3 regions of the Glutamicibacter sp. Je.9.36 genome follow, and region 1 is predicted to be linked to each of the others. Evidence: riboswitches for the same ligand, from Rfam matches in the RefSeq annotation. Region 1 holds a riboswitch; each other region holds the start of a gene.
The links. Region 1 has a riboswitch for thiamine pyrophosphate ahead of AAZQ98_RS16865 (ECF transporter S component). Riboswitches for the same ligand answer to the same signal wherever they lie in the genome.

Region 1 (5,225 bases):
CACCAAGTTGTAGGTCCCTGCCAGCACGGCCGCAGCCATTGCGGCCGTGCCAAACAGGATCCCCGTGGCCAGCACCATGCCATCACGCCAGGTGAAGGTGGCCGTGCGAATCCATGTGCGCTTGGCCGTGCCGAACCCCTTGGCCTCCATCGTGGTGGCCAACCGTCCGGCGCGGCGAATCGCTTGCACCAGCAAGGCCAGCACCTGGCCGAGGGTTGCCTTGATGCGTTGGCCCACGGTGCCGAAGTTCCCGACACCGCGAGCGCGCCGGGCCAGCGTGAGCGTGGTGAATTCTTCCACCATCAACCCGAGCAATCGCATGCCGGCCAAGGCCCCGAGCACAAACCGGTGGGGTACCTTCAGCTGCTGCGACAGCGCCCCGCCCAAATCGCTTGGATTCGTGGTGGCCAGCAGCAAGATGCACGGGATGGCCAGCGCGAAAGCGCGCAGTCCGGTGGCAATGCCCCCGGCCACCGATCCCTCGGTGATGCTGAAGGCGCCGAATTGGGCGTAGACCATGCCGCTATCCTGGCCCACCAAGGCGATGCCCCACGCCGCAAGGATTCCGGCAATCAGCAGTGGCCACGCGCGCTTGAGGAATTTCAGCGGGCTCAGCCCTGCCAGCGGGAAGAACACCACGGTCGCCACGATCACCACCAGCGCCGAAACCCAATCCAAGGTGGTGATCAACGGCAGTGTTGCCGCAGCCACCGCACCGAGCTTGGCCAGCGGATTGATCTTCGCCAACCAGCTATGCCCTACCGGCGCATCAAGCACCGGCCCCTGGCGCGGGATACCAGCTTCCGGGGTGCCGGCAGTGAGCACCAGGTCCCTTGCTTTGAGCACCGAGGCAAAGTGATCGTCGTGGGTGACGGCAATGATCGCGGTGCCCTGCTGCAATTCCTCAACCAGCAGCCCGGCCAGTTCCCTCCACGTATTCGCATCCTGCCCGAAGGTCGGTTCGTCGAGGATCAGCACCTGGGGGGATGCGGCCAGAACAGTGGCCACGGACAAGCGCCGCTTCTCGCCGCCGGAGAGGGTGAACGGGTTCGCGTCAGCCAAATGCGCCAGGCCCAAGCGTTCCAGCAACGCGTCGACGCGCGCCTGGACCTGGGCCGGCTCGTACTTCGGCGCATCGGCGCTGCTGGCCTGCGCGCGGCTGGGAGCGAAAGCCAGCTCTTCCCGAACGCTCTGGGTCACGAATTGGTGTTCGGGTTCCTGGAACACCGAACCGATCCGCCCAATTAATGCACCGGCCTTCCAGGCAAACGGGGAATTGCCCAGACCGTCGGCCAGTTGCGCGGTGGCCGCCAACTCGCCGTCGGCCGGGACGAGCAATCCGCCCAAGGTCAAGGCCAGCGTCGACTTTCCAGCGCCATTCTCGCCGCGAATCACCGTCGCGGTGCCCGCTTGCACATTCACGTCCACCGCTTGGGTGCGCGGTGCCGTGGCGGTGCGGGCGGATACCAGCTGCTGCGCTTCCAGCAGCATGGCACCGGCACCGTTCGTTGCCCGGGCCACCTGCGGGAAGTAGCCTGGAATCCACAGCCCGGCAGCAGCCAGCTCCTCGCGCACCGTTTCATCGGTGTACAGCTGCTGCGGGTCCAGATCGTGCGCGACTCCCCCACCGGGCTGCAGCACGATAACCCGGTCCACATGCTGCGCCCAGGCTTCAATCCGGTGTTCCACGACGACCAGCGTGGCACCGGAAAGCCGGGCGGCGTTCAGCACCGCATCGCGCAAGAGCTCAATGCTCTGCGGGTCCACATTGGCAGTCGGTTCATCGAGCAGCATGACCCTTGGTTCCATGGCCAGAATGCCGGCCAAGGCCAACCGCTGTTTCTGCCCGCCGGAAAGTTGCTGGGTGCGGTGCTCGAAGGACAGCGCCCCCAGACCCACAGCGTCCAGCACTTCGGGGATCCGCTGGCGGATCAGTTCGGGATCCATTCCGAGGTTCTCGGCGCCAAAGGCCACATCATCGGCGACCCTGCTTTGCACTACCTGGGTTTCCGGGTCTTGCTGCATCAAGCCCACCGGGTGGCTCCGGATGAAGGCATCGCTGCCGTCGATGAGCAGCCGGCCAGCGACCTGATCGTCCTCATCCGCTTCCAGCAACCCGGCCATCGCGTGCAGCAAGGTTGACTTGCCGGCGCCCGATGGACCGACCAGCAGCACCTTCTCACCGGCGTGGATCGCAAGGTCCAGTCCCGAGATGGCAGGGTTCTGCCTCTCGGAGTGCTGCCAGCCGAACCCCGTTGCGGTGATGGCGGCGCCGCGCTGGGTCAGCGAGGCTGCGCCGGAATTGGCAAAGGAACTCATTTTGCGCTTTCCAGGTGCGCGCGCCGGCTCGGCAGGGCGCTCAATGCACCGGTCTTCGCCAGTCCACGCGTGGCCAACCAGGACAGCAGCCCTGCGACGACTACGCCGGAAATGCCGGTGGCGATCACGTGGAAGATCTTCATTCCGGCGGTGTACTCAACGTAGTAGGCCAGGATGTAGGCCTCGGAAATGCCGGCGAACAAGCCGGCGAACAAGCCGGCCAGCAGCGCCACGCCCAGGTTCCACTTGCGGTAGCGGAATGCTGCGAAGACCAGCTCTGCACCCAGGCCCTGGACCAGGCCGGAGATCAGTACGGTCAAGCCGTAGTGCGAGCCGAGCAGCGCTTCAACTACGGCGGCCAGCAGCTCGCAGTAGATTGCGGCGCCTGGCTTGCGGATGATCAGTGCGCCGAGCACCGCCGGGAAGAGCCACATGCCGGTGAGCAGCGCGGTGGCTGGCGGGAAAGCCGCAAAGGCGAGAGAGAACAGGCCATAGCCGGCACTCCACGCCCAGAAAATGACCCCTGAAGCGACGGCGATCACCGAGGCGACGACGATATCAACTACACGCCAGCCGGTGCGCTGCTTCGAAACTGTTTCGTTCATTGCTGGTCCTCCTGTGGAAAGGAGGGGAGATGGACGGAATGAGGGCATACTGCCGCGCCTATCCGCATCCGAGATGCTCGACTTCCTTCGCCGGTACTAGCCGGGGCAGGTTCGAGGGTCTGCGATCTATCGCACTCTCAGCGTCTTGCGACTTTTTTTAAAAGTCTGACGCTCCCCTGTCGGAATAATTACTGCTCCCCCACCATACCGCAGGTATGCTGGGCAGAGGAACGATATGTCAAGAGCTTGATCGCGAGGAAAAAATGGATAAAGTGCAGAAACTTGCCACTACCGGTATCACCGTTGGCGCTGGCATGCTCGGCGGCAAGCTGGTTGATTTCCTTTGGTTGAAGGCAACCGGCAGCAAAGCACCACGCAAGGGCACTGAGGAAGCAGCGGAAGCTTCTTTCCGCCGTGCCTTGGGCTTCGCAGTCGTTTCGGCCCTGGTGGCAGCTATCCTGCAGACCGTGGCTGACCGCAGCGCCAACAAGGTTGTTGCCAAGTTCACCAAGTAAGCTTCGGCCTCGAGCCAAAAGCGGGAGCCGCCCAGAGGGGCGGCTCCCGCTTTTTTCAGTCTTGTTCGTCCTGCGATTCGGCCTTGGAGAACGGAGTAGTTCCGGTCGGCGGTGTGCCATTGACCTTGTTGACCACGCGGCTGAGCTCATCGGAGAACAGGATCTCCTTGGCAGCGTGCTTGGTCCGGTAGCCGGAACGGCCAATCATGTGGGCCGAGACCGGTGCGGTCAATAGCTGCATGCCCCAGGCCAGTGCGAGCACCGGGATCACAGCCCAGCTGCGCAGGTAAATGGCCAACCCAGCGAAAATCAGCAGGAAGCCGAGCACCTGCGGTTTGGTCGCTGCATGCATGCGGGTGAGCATGTCCGGGAAGGTCAGCAAGCCGATGCCTGCGATCAAGGACATCAGGCAGCCAACAATCAGCAGAATGGCAACGAGGACATCGAGGAAGAGTTCCATTAGGCGTTCCTCTGATCCGAAACGAAGCGCGAAACGGTCACCGAGCCGATGAAGCCGAGCATGCAGGCGGCCACGACGAACAGCAAGTAGTCGGTGTGCTTATGCAGCACCATTTCCAGGCACAGGGCGGCGGAGATGATCAGCAGCATCACATCCAAGGCCAGCACCCGGTCAAGGATCGACGGCCCCTTGGCAACACGGACCAGGCAGGCGACGGCACCGAGCCCGAGCATGATGCCGCAGATCCAAATGACGATATCCAGCATGTTACCCCTTCCTCGCATCAAAGTTCGGTCCGCATTCGCTCTTGATCGCTTCGTACTCGTCGCGGCTGCCAATAGCCATGATCAGCCGGCGTTCGATATCCCGGATGGCGGCGCGCGCCTTCTCCACGTCCGCAGGCGATTCGATATCGATGTAGTGCAGGTACAGCGTCGACGAGCTGCGGTCCACGTCGATCACGAAGGAGCCCGGGATCAGCGTGAGCACGTGGCCCACGGTCATTACGATCAGGTCCGAGCCGGTGCGCAGCGGGACCGCAATGATCGCGCTGCGGGTGCCCTTCCCGCGGACCAGGGCCAGCCAGGCCACATGGACGCTGGCCGCGAAGACCTGCCCGAGGAACCAGGTGAACAGCTTCAGGCAGTACCAGGGATTGATCCGGCCCGAAAGGACCACCGGCGGCAGCGGGAACAGGTTCACGATCAGCAGCGCGATGATCACGCCGAAGATCATGTTCCCCAGGGAGAAGTCCTGCCAGAGAGCCCCCCAGACGAAGAGCAGCAGCAGAAGCAGCGGCCATTCCTGCTTGAGTGTCGCGCGGTGGCGCACGCCGGAGGTATCCAGCGCATCGTCAATGCGCTGGTCACGCGGTTCAAAGTTCTTGTTCGGCATCATCCCTCCAATCAGAATGGCAAGATCGAGCTGATATACGGTTCGCGGGCAATCAGTTCCGCAGCCACCCGTTGGCAGAATTCGAAGATCGGCCCGGCAAAGACGGTCAGGGCGATGCCCGCAAGCACCAGCGAACCGGTGGCGTAGCGCATGCCCCATGGCAAGGACTCGGCTTCCAGCTGCTTGGCCAGTTTCAATCCCAAGCGGGGGTTCTGCGCGCCGCCGGCCAACGTCTCGTCGGCAACCTGCGTCGCTTCGGCCACCAGGTCCTGGTTGGGCACCTCGGCATCAGCGGCACGGCGCCAGAACACACGGGCCCACACGCGGATGATCGCCATCAAGGTCAGCAAGCTGGTCAGCAATCCGGCGCCGATCACGACCCAGGTCAGCGGATCAGCATCCTGCGCGGCCGCATGCATCAGCCCGAATTTG
Region 2 (5,225 bases), on a different contig from region 1:
AGAAAATCGACTGCAGTCGCGGGCTTTCGCTCATCAGGTAGGCGGCCAGCGGTGACGGCCGCCGGGCAATGAATTCGAGCGCTTCCTCGAAGGTTTCCACTTCGATCACCGGCAGGATCGGACCGAAAATCTCTTCGGTCATCAAGCTTCCCTCGAGGTCCACATTGCGCATGATGCTCGGAGCAATGCGCAGGGTATCCTCGTCGTACTCACCGCCGAAAACCACCTCGCCTTGCTCGAACATCGACAGCAGCCGCTCAAAGTGCTTGCGGCTGACGATGCGGCCAAAGTCCGGATGGGTCAGCGGTTCCTTGCCGTAGAAGCTGGTGATGGCCTGGCCTAGGCGCCTGATGAGCTCAGACGAGTCGCCCACGCTCAATACGTAATCCGGCGCCACGCAGGTCTGGCCGGCATTCATGAACTTGGCGTAAGCCAAGCGCTTCGCGGAAGCCAACGAATCGTTCTCCACCACGGCCGGCGATTTTCCGCCCAATTCCAAGGTGGTAGGCGTCAGATGCTTCGCGGCCGCGGCAGCCACGATCTTGGCCACGCGTTCGCCGCCGGTGTAGAAAATGTGGTCCCAGCGGGCGGCAAGCAACTCCGTGGAGGTATCCACGCCGCCTTCAACTACCGCGTAAACCCGTTCGTCGAGGTAGACCGGGAGGAACTTGGCCAAGGCGCCTGAGGTCGCAGGAGCCAGCTCGGATGGCTTGATGACCGCAGCGTTGCCGGCAGCAATGGCCGCGACCAGCGGTGCGAGCACCAGCTGAACCGGATAGTTCCAGGCTCCGATAATCAGCACGACCCCCAGCGGGCGCGGCTCGACCTTGGCCATGGCTGGCTGCAAGGCCAGCGGAACCTTGACACTGGTGGAATCCATCCACTCAACGAGGTGGCGCTGGGCGAAATCTATTTCCGCGCGCACCACGTCGATTTCGGAGAATTTGGCTTCGGTGGCACTCTTGCCCAAGTCCTCGGCCAAGGCCTGGACGAAGTCTTCCAGATGCTCTTCCAGCATCTTCTCCAGTGCCTTGAGCTGCTGCAGGCGGAAGCGTCGCGGATGCGTGATCCGCGTGTCCGCAGAACGCCGCAAATGGCTCAGAACTGTTGCTATGCGCGATGGATGCTCGTCCACCGGAGGAGCGGAATCACCGACCGGTTCGGGCAACGGAGTGGAAGTAAACAGACCCATGATTTGAGCGTACGTTACTGGGACAATTTTTCATCGTTTAATTCGTCCGGGGATTCAATATGTATCAAATAGTTGATACATTGATTTCCAGGAGGCCACGACATGAATTCACTGGCAGCGCAGTTCGGCAATTTCGCCATAGCGGCGTTCATTATCTATTTCATCCTTCGTGCTTTCGGCCCAAACAAAGAAAAAGGTCTAGTCGAAGGCGCAAGGCAACATGCGCTGTGGTGTGCAATCATCGGGTATTTCGCCAGTAGCAACTCATTGTGGTTCAGTGATGCAATAGCAATTCCTTATGACGATCAAAGCGGACTGTCGCTTGCGCCAAGTGTCACCGTGGCAGCTACCCCTGCCCTTTGGATAGCCTTCATCTACGTCGCGAGCCAGTACACCTGGCCGCGTAAGCTCAAGCCCCAGCGCACGGCAACCTTGTCCCCACGGTCTTTAACTAGTCCACTGCCAAAGAAAATTCTCGTTGCCATGATGCTCGTCTTGGCTGCAGCATGCGTGACGGTCTATTCGGTACATGATGTGGGAGCGATCAGCCCCCAACCGGCGGTTGACTACGAAACTGCTGACTATTCGTATAGCAACCCAGCTCAGGATGGGCTACGCGCTTCCGCGGAAGTACTGCCGTATCTCTATTTGAGCTTTGGCTTCCTGATGGTATCCACCATTGTCGCTTCCATTGTGATTCTTCGACGCAAACCCTTGCCAGGGATCTCAGAACACAATAACCGGCTCTTGCGCACGACTTGGCTGAACCGGCTATATCGCACGGTCACCGTCTTGCTAGCTACACAAGCTGGGGAAGCCATTCACTACAAGGCGCGCTGGTTCCACGACGAATCAACAAAGTACATCGATGGCTCTGGGGCAGGCATCGACTACATGGACTCGATGTCCAGGATCGGCTCTACCTTGGATTGGGGCGCAAACTACGCGACGCTTGCGATTTCGGCGTTGATGCTGTTCTGGCGTCCTCCTATTAACTTCGAAAACCTTCGTACCACGACAGTCACCCCTTTCGTTCGAGCACGCACACAGCTACTCTCACTGCAATACTTCACCGCAGTCGTAACGCTCGTAGCGCTCTTTGCCGCGTGGTGGTTCTTGCCTGTCGTCGATGAAACCGAATGGCCTACCGGCGAGCGCGCCACCTGGAAGCTAGTACTCTTTGCCGGTGCTGCGATGCTGTACCTGGCAGTAAATGCCTTGTACTTGTGCTACATGAATTTGGTATCTCGACAGGTGTCCAACGCTCGTAGGCATTCGGCTTCCTTGCCCTTGTGGTCCTACATCGCCGCTGGCTTGCTTTTTGCCACCAGCGCCTATTTTCTGCTCGATCCGCCGCTGGACTATTTGTGGGGCTTTGTGCCTCCAGGCAAGACAGTGGTTGCGGGGTTGATCGTGCTGTTGCTGGCAACCCATCTTGGATTCGTCTGGTTCTCCCGCCGGGCAATTATTCCCTGGGCTGTCTCGTCGGCCGAAGAAATCTGGTACCGCAAGGTCCTGGAACTGCGTTCAATGCGTGTTATCACCAGTGCAGTGGTAGCCATGCTGCTCATTGGCTACGGATTCCCGGCCGGGCTGGGACTCTTTGCATTGCTCATCTTCGTTGTCCCAGCAGTCATTTTCCTAGAGCGCCCCGGTAGCGCCTTCGTGCGGGAACATCAGCCGGCAGCTACTTCATGAGCACGCAGATCAGTGTTGACCTCCAAGCAGCTACCCCGCCCTATGAGCAGATCCGCTCGCAGATTGCTTCATTGATCTCCCTGGGCGATCTGCCCTCGGGAAGCAAGCTGCCTACTGTGCGTGCGCTGGCCACGGACCTCGGCGTCGCTGCCGGGACAGTGGCGCGCGCCTACAAGGAGCTGGAAGCCGAAGAGCTGATCACCTCCCGGCGCCGGGCCGGCACAGTGGTCAACGAGCGGCCGCAGCCGGTGGACACCAGTGAAGATCTGCTGGCCGCCGTGGATCGCCTCTGGGCGCTGGCGGCCGCGCAGAAGGTGGATGCGGCCACGCTCAAGGCCTTGGTGGCGCGGCGCGAGCGTAAGTAACTTGTCCTCGGAACCGGTTGTGCGTACGCTCTATGGCAGTGACACGGGGTGTCGGATCAACCGACTGAGATAAGACCCGTAGAACCTGATCTAGTTCACGCTAGCGGAGGGATGTCGCATGGCTTTGCATGCAGTTGCCCAGAAATACCGGCAACAATCACCTTTGGTTTTTTGCCTGACCAATACCGTCGTATCCAATTTCACCGCCAATGTCCTGCTGGCATCCGGGGCTTCCCCGGCCATGACGGATCTGCCCGGAGAGGCCGGTCCATTCGCGCAGGCAGCTTCAGCCGTATTGGTGAATTTGGGAACTCCAAGCACTGAACAGCTGACCGCCATGGAAGAAGCTGTGCAGTCGGCGAGCGCTGCAGGCACCCCGTGGGTCCTGGATCCAGTGGCGGTGGGAGCGCTTCCGGTGCGCACGGAGTTTGCCCGGCGCATTGTCCGGCAACGCCCGACCCTGATTCGCGGCAACGCCTCGGAAATCCTGGCCCTGGCCGGCCGGCAATCTGCTTCGCGCGGTGTCGATGCCTTGGATGAGGTTTCTGCCGCCTTGGCGGCGGGACGCGAACTGGCCACGGAGCACGACTGCGTGGTGGCCATTTCCGGCCAGGCTGACGCCATCATCGACGCCACGCGTACCGTCTTGGTGCATACCAACGGAATTGGCTTGACCCGGATGACAGGTGGCGGCTGCGCCTTGGGCGCGGTCTGCGCCGGGATGGTTGCGGTCCACGATGACCCGTTCGAGGCCACCATCGCAGCCCACGGTTTCTATGGCCTGGCCGCGGAAAAGGCCTTGGCTGGCAGCTCCGGTCCGGGCAGCTTCGCAGTTGCCTTCCTTGATGCGCTGTCGGCTGCCGATCCCGGGGAACTGAAGACTTTGAAGTACGAGGAATTGAACCATGCATAATTACGGCGCTTATCTAGTAGCCAACACTGCCAGCTGCACCCCACGCAGCACCCTGGAAGTTATCGAGGGAGCCGTCGCCGGAGGGATCGGGTGGATCCAGCTGCGCGCCAAGGATGAAAGCGCCCGGGAATTCTTCGAGCTGGCCTGCGCGGCTGCCAAGCTCACCGAGGGCAAAGCCCAGTTGCTGATCAATGACCGCATTGACGTCTATCTCGCGGCACGGGCTGCTGGCGCAGCAGTGAACGGCATCCATATCGGGCAAAAAGATGTGCCGGTACAGCTGGCTCGCCAGATCATCGGCGAGGGCATCATCGGCTTGAGTGCTTCCAGCGATGAGCAATTGGCCCAGGCGAACAAGGACGCCTCGGTGATCGACTACCTCGGCGTAGGAGCCATCCGCGCCACTCCGACGAAAAAAGACCATCCTGTTCCCCTGGGACTGGACGGCTTTGCGCGAGCCGCCGCCTTGGCCAAGCTGCCCTGCGTAGCGATCGGCGCAATTACCCAAGACGATGCCGCCGCGATCCGCGCCGGCGGCGGCGCAGGCCTGGCCGTGGTCCGCGCCATCTGCAACGCCGAAGATCCGCAACTTGCCAGCGCGCAGCTGGTCGCAGCCTGGGAGGCCTCGAAATGAACATCCTATCCATCGCAGGCTCCGATCCTTCCGGCGGCGCCGGAATCCAAGCGGATCTGAAGGCCATTGCCGCCAACGGCGGCTACGGAATGTGCGTGATCACCGCTTTGACTGCACAAAACACCCATGGGGTGTCCGGAGTTCAGGCGATCAGCGGCGATTTCGTCCTCGCGCAGCTCGAAGCCGTGAGCACGGATATCCGCATCGATGCGATCAAGATCGGGATGCTGGCCAACGCCGAGGTGATCCGCGCAGTCACCAGCTGGCTGGAAACTGTTGACGCCCCCGTCGTGCTGGACCCGGTCATGGTGGCGACCAGCGGGGATCGCCTGCTCGACGACGAATCGGCCCTTGATTCGCTGCTGGATCGCGCCACGGTGATTACCCCGAACCTGCTGGAGCTGGCCAGCTTGCTGCGCGAGC
Region 3 (5,225 bases), on a different contig from region 1:
CCAGGGGCTGCTGTCCCTGGCTCAGCAAGCCAAGGACGGGAACCAGGAGAAGGACTTGGAGCACTAGCCGTTCATGACCTCGAAGGGCAATGCTGCTTCGGGGCCGGAAACCAAAAAAGATCCTCGGCCGAAGCCGAGGATCTTTGATTTGGTAGCGGCGCCGGGACTCGATCCCGGGACCTCACGATTATGAGTCGTGCGCTCTAACCAGCTGAGCTACGCCGCCACAAGTGAGAAGCAATCCAGTAGAAGCCAAGAAAGCTTCTCACTCAGAGCCCCCTGCCGGAATCGATCCGGCGACCTCGTTCTTACCAAGAACGCGCTCTACCACTGAGCTAAGGGGGCAACGAGTAAATACTCTACACGGATTTCCCGGCAAAGAAAAATCGGCGGATCGCCTCGGAAGAGATCCGAAAAATTCTGCAAAATCACTAGTCAATGACCATTTACCCCCTCACTCACTACCCCCGGGGACGAAGGGTGGGACAAAAAGTGCCCTGGTGACGATGCTCACGGGAGTGCTCCTCGTGGTCAATCGCGGATTTGCCCGGGTGCGCAGGATAGAATCCCGCGGATTCTTCCCGGGGGCCAAGCGTCGAATTACCCCGCTTGGAACTTCGGAACACCTCCCCCTTTTCCCGCTCCAGAACCCCGGGTCGAGCGGCACTTGGGCAACGCCCGATCCACCCAGGCGCCCAGGCGCTGCTCCGGTGCCCGGCAGCTGGATCCCAGGCCGTGAACCGAGGTGCTGGAAACCGCCCGGAAGACAACAGCTCCTTGCCGCCCATTCCGGTCTTGAGTAGGAATATTGTGACCTCAGCAACAAATCCCCGACAGATTTTGCAAACCTCAAAAACCTGTGTAAAGTATTTACCTGTTGCCCCCTTAGCTCAGTGGTAGAGCGCGTTCTTGGTAAGAACGAGGTCGCCGGATCGATTCCGGCAGGGGGCTCGAAATAAGAGAGGCAATCTGGTTCCAGATTGCCTCTCTTTTCGTTTGCCCCCAGATGCCGTGAACTCACTGCGAGCGTGGCCCAGGCCGCACCCCAGGGCGCACCCCACCCTGCAGCACCGGCTATCGGCCGCGTCTTGCGCCCCCGGATTCCAGGTACCACCGGCAAGAGTCTCCGGCCAACGAAAAGCATCCTGGCCCGCAGCAGCCGGCCCTTCCCACTTCCTTGATGTCAGGCCCTGACCACTGGGTTTGCGTTTCTTCCTCGCAAGCGTGCTAAGTTGTTCGCGACCACACGGGTGCCCTGGCAAGGGCTGAGATCGGGCTATCGCCGTCCGCGACCGTTGAACCTGTCCGGGTAATGCCGGCGAAGGAAGTGAGTTTCCCCAGTGGAACAAATTGAACAGCACCCTGCCCACACCCTTGCCTACCGCGAATCTGCGGGAATTTCTGTTCCCGTCACGCAGATCCAATTGGCAGACTCCCCCAATGGAAAGCCCAACGAGCCGCTGGCGGTATATCGCACCAGCGGACCGGGAAGCGAGCCCACCCAAGGCCTGCAGCCCTTCCGCGAGCGGTGGATTCTGGAACGCGGGGACGTGGAAACCTATGCAGGCCGCGAACGCAACCTGCACGACGACGGGCGCTCAGCGGTCCGCCGCGGCACGGCCAGCGCGGAATGGGCCGGACGCTCAGCCCCGCCACTGCGGGCCGTTGGCGGAGCCCGCGTGACGCAAATGCACTATGCGCGTGCCGGGATCATCACCCCGGAAATGCGCTATGTGGCCCTGCGCGAGGAATGCGATGTCGAGCTGGTGCGCAGCGAGCTCGCGGCCGGACGAGCCATCATCCCGGCGAACATCAACCACCCGGAATCCGAGCCGATGATCATCGGCAAGGCGTTCCTGGTCAAGATCAACGCGAATATCGGCAACTCGGCGGTGACCAGCTCCATCGCAGAAGAAGTCTCCAAGCTCCAGTGGGCGGCCAAATGGGGCGCGGACACGGTAATGGACCTGTCCACCGGAGATGACATCCACACCACCCGCGAGTGGATCATCCGCAACTCCCCGGTCCCCATCGGCACCGTGCCGATCTACCAGGCGTTGGAGAAGGTCAATGGCGAAGCCAACGAACTGACCTGGGAGATCTTCCGCGACACCGTCATTGAGCAGTGCGAGCAGGGCGTGGACTACATGACCATCCACGCCGGGGTGCTGCTGCGCTACATCCCGCTGACCGCCAACCGGGTCACCGGCATGGTCTCGCGTGGCGGGTCCATCATGGCCGGCTGGTGTCTGGCGCACCACCAGGAGAATTTCCTCTACACCCACTTCGATCAGCTGTGCGAGATCTTCGCGCAGTACGACGTGGCCTTCTCGCTGGGCGACGGCCTGCGCCCGGGCTCCATCGCAGATGCGAATGACGCCGCCCAGTTCGCCGAGCTGGACACCCTGGCCGAGCTGACCAAGCGCGCCTGGAAATACGATGTGCAGGTGATGGTCGAAGGCCCGGGGCATATCCCGTTCCATCTGGTGCGCGAGAATGTGGAACGCCAGCAGCAGCTGTGCGACGGGGCGCCGTTCTATACCCTGGGCCCGCTGGTCACCGACATCGCCCCGGGCTACGACCACATCACCAGCGCCATTGGCGCCACGGAGATCGCACGGTACGGGACCGCGATGCTCTGCTACGTCACTCCCAAGGAGCATCTGGGACTGCCCAACCGGGATGATGTGAAGACCGGGGTGATCACCTACAAGATCGCTGCGCACGCCGCCGATCTTGCCAAGGGCCACCCGGGCGCCACAGCGCGGGATGATGCGCTGAGCAAGGCGCGCTTCGAGTTCCGCTGGAATGACCAGTTCGCGTTGTCCCTTGACCCGGTCACCGCACAGGAATTCCATGATGAGACCTTGCCGGCCGAGCCGGCCAAGACCGCCCACTTCTGCTCCATGTGCGGGCCGAAGTTCTGCTCCATGCGAATCTCCCAGGATATCCGCGACGAGTACGGCTCGGCCGAGGCGCAAGCCGCATTGGCCGGGATGGCGCAGAAAAGCAGGCAGTTCCTGGAAAGCGGCGGCACGGTCTATCTCGGGGACGGGATCCCGGTGGGAACTCCTGCTCCGTAAATAGCCTGCGGCGCACGAAAAACGCCCTTGGGGCAAGCTTTCGGCTTGCCCCAAAGGCGTTATTCAATGCTGTTCAGCTGCGTGCGACAGGCTTAGTAGTCGCGACGTCCACCGCTGCGGCCCGAGTCGCTGAAGCGATCCTTGCCGCCGCGTCCGCCGCCGCCGAAGCCGCCACGGCCGCCGCCGCGTCCGCCACCGAAACCGCCACGTCCGCCACTGCGTCCGCCGCCGAAGCCACCACCACGGCCGCCACGGAAGCCACCGCGGTCGCCTTCGTCGTCACGGCGCGGGCTGCGGCCATTGTCGAGCTCGAGCTCGATGGCTTCTCCGCCGATGCGGGTCTTGGACAGTGCACGCCACTGGTCCTTGCTCAGCTCTGCTGGCAACTCGACCAGGGTGTGGTCCGAACGGATCTCGATGCCGCCGATTTCCGAAGAATCGAAGCCGCCCTCGTTGGCCAGTGCGCCAACGATCGAGCCCGGCTGCACGCGGTTGCGTCGGCCTACGGCCAGACGGTACATGGCGTTGCCTTCGGCAGCGGTCTTGCGGGCACGTGGACCGCGATCGCCACGGTCACCGCGGTCGCTACGCTCGCCGCGCTCTGGGCGATCCATGCGTGCCTTCTTCGAAGGGGACATGACTGGTTCGGTCATCAGCAGCGGGCGGCCGCCCTGGGCCATCAGAGCCAGTGCAGCTGCGATTTCCAGCTGGTCCAGGTCTTCGTGCTCGGAAGCGAACTTCTCCACGATTTCGCGGAAGGTGGTCAGGTCCTGGCCGCTGATGGTCTTGTCGATGCGATCGGTGAACTTCTGGATACGACGGTCGTTGACCGAATCCAGCGAAGGCAGCTGCATCTGGGTCACCGGCTGGCGGGTAGCCTTCTCGATGGCACGCAGCAAGTACTTCTCGCGCGGGGTCATGAACAGGATCGCGTCGCCCGAGCGGCCGGCACGGCCGGTACGGCCAATGCGGTGCACGTAGGACTCGGTGTCATGCGGGATATCGAAGTTGATAACGTGCGAAATACGCTCAACGTCCAAGCCACGAGCTGCCACGTCGGTAGCAACCAGGATGTCGATCTTGCCCGAGCGCAGGTTCTCAACGGTGCGCTCACGCTGCTGCTGAGGGATGTCGCCGTTGATGGCGGCCGCGGTGAAGCCGCGGGCCTTCAGCTTGTCGGCCAGGTCCTCGGTAGCCATCTTGGTGCGGACGAAGGTGATAACGCCTTCGAACGACTCGGATTCCAGGATGCGGGTCATGGCGTCCAGCTTGTGGGCGCCCATGACCTGCAGGTAGCGCTGGGTGATGTTGGTGCCGGTGGACTGCTTGGACTTCACGGCAACTTCCTGCGGGTTGCGCAGGTATTCCGAAGCGATGCGGCGGATGGTGCGTGGCATGGTTGCCGAGAACAGGGCAACCTGCTTGTCCTCTGGGGTAGCTTCCAAGATCTTGTCGACCTCTTCGGCGAAGCCCATGCGCAGCATTTCGTCGGCCTCATCAAGGACAACGTACTGCAGGTTCGACAGGTCCAAGGAACCCTTGTTGATGTGGTCGATAACGCGACCTGGGGTACCAACGACTACCTGGGCGCCACGGCGCAAGCCGTTGAGCTGCGGGCCGTATGGCGAGCCGCCGTACACTGGCAGAACGGTGAAGTTCGGCAGGTACTTGGCGTAGGAAGTGAAGGCTTCGGCGACCTGGAGGGCCAGCTCGCGGGTTGGAGCCAGAACCAGGATCTGCGGGGTCTTGGCTGGACCATTGGTGTCAGCCAGCTCTGCCATGCGGGACAGGGCAGGAAGCGCGAAAGCAGCGGTCTTGCCGGTACCGGTCTGGGCCAGGCCGACAACGTCGCGGCCTTCGAGAAGCAGTGGAATGGTCGCTGCCTGGATTGGCGATGGCTTTTCGTAGCCAAGGTCGGCAAGCGATGCAAGCACGCGGGCATCCAGGCCAAGTTCGGAGAAGAGCACGGTTGGCTCTTCCGGGGTCTGGTTGTCGTCGGTGTTTACGGGCATGTCAGAAGACACGAAGAATTACCTCATTCGTTAGGGGATAGGCCTTGGCCGTCCCCAAAGAAACGACGTATAGGCTGCACAGTCAGATACAAGTCACGCTCATCAAGCGCTCCCCTATGACATAAAGACC

Region 2: linked by a shared signal. The riboswitch ahead of thiM (hydroxyethylthiazole kinase) and the one ahead of AAZQ98_RS16865 (ECF transporter S component) in region 1 are both predicted to bind thiamine pyrophosphate.
Region 3: linked by a shared signal. The riboswitch ahead of thiC (phosphomethylpyrimidine synthase ThiC) and the one ahead of AAZQ98_RS16865 (ECF transporter S component) in region 1 are both predicted to bind thiamine pyrophosphate.

The regions. Positions count from the first base shown of each region.
Region 1 is NZ_JBCPSN010000009.1:55,758-60,982, forward strand. Features, by position in the region: gene AAZQ98_RS16860 (ATP-binding cassette domain-containing protein) at 1-2,319, opposite strand, end outside; gene AAZQ98_RS16865 (ECF transporter S component) at 2,316-2,924, opposite strand; TPP riboswitch at 2,990-3,112, opposite strand; gene AAZQ98_RS16870 (DUF4235 domain-containing protein) at 3,188-3,439, shown strand; gene mnhG (monovalent cation/H(+) antiporter subunit G) at 3,495-3,899, opposite strand; gene AAZQ98_RS16880 (monovalent cation/H+ antiporter complex subunit F) at 3,899-4,165, opposite strand; gene AAZQ98_RS16885 (Na+/H+ antiporter subunit E) at 4,167-4,793, opposite strand; gene AAZQ98_RS16890 (Na+/H+ antiporter subunit D) at 4,805-5,225, opposite strand, start outside.
Region 2 is NZ_JBCPSN010000001.1:895,607-900,831, reverse strand. Features, by position in the region: gene AAZQ98_RS04210 (aldehyde dehydrogenase family protein) at 1-1,192, opposite strand, end outside; gene AAZQ98_RS04205 (hypothetical protein) at 1,295-2,890, shown strand; gene AAZQ98_RS04200 (GntR family transcriptional regulator) at 2,887-3,255, shown strand; TPP riboswitch at 3,290-3,384, shown strand; gene thiM (hydroxyethylthiazole kinase) at 3,374-4,168, shown strand; gene thiE (thiamine phosphate synthase) at 4,161-4,802, shown strand; gene thiD (bifunctional hydroxymethylpyrimidine kinase/phosphomethylpyrimidine kinase) at 4,799-5,225, shown strand, end outside.
Region 3 is NZ_JBCPSN010000005.1:225,090-230,314, forward strand. Features, by position in the region: gene AAZQ98_RS13855 (GTP pyrophosphokinase) at 1-67, shown strand, start outside; tRNA gene AAZQ98_RS13860 (tRNA-Met) at 150-226, opposite strand; tRNA gene AAZQ98_RS13865 (tRNA-Thr) at 274-345, opposite strand; tRNA gene AAZQ98_RS13870 (tRNA-Thr) at 880-951, shown strand; TPP riboswitch at 1,237-1,344, shown strand; gene thiC (phosphomethylpyrimidine synthase ThiC) at 1,341-3,083, shown strand; gene AAZQ98_RS13880 (DEAD/DEAH box helicase) at 3,176-5,095, opposite strand.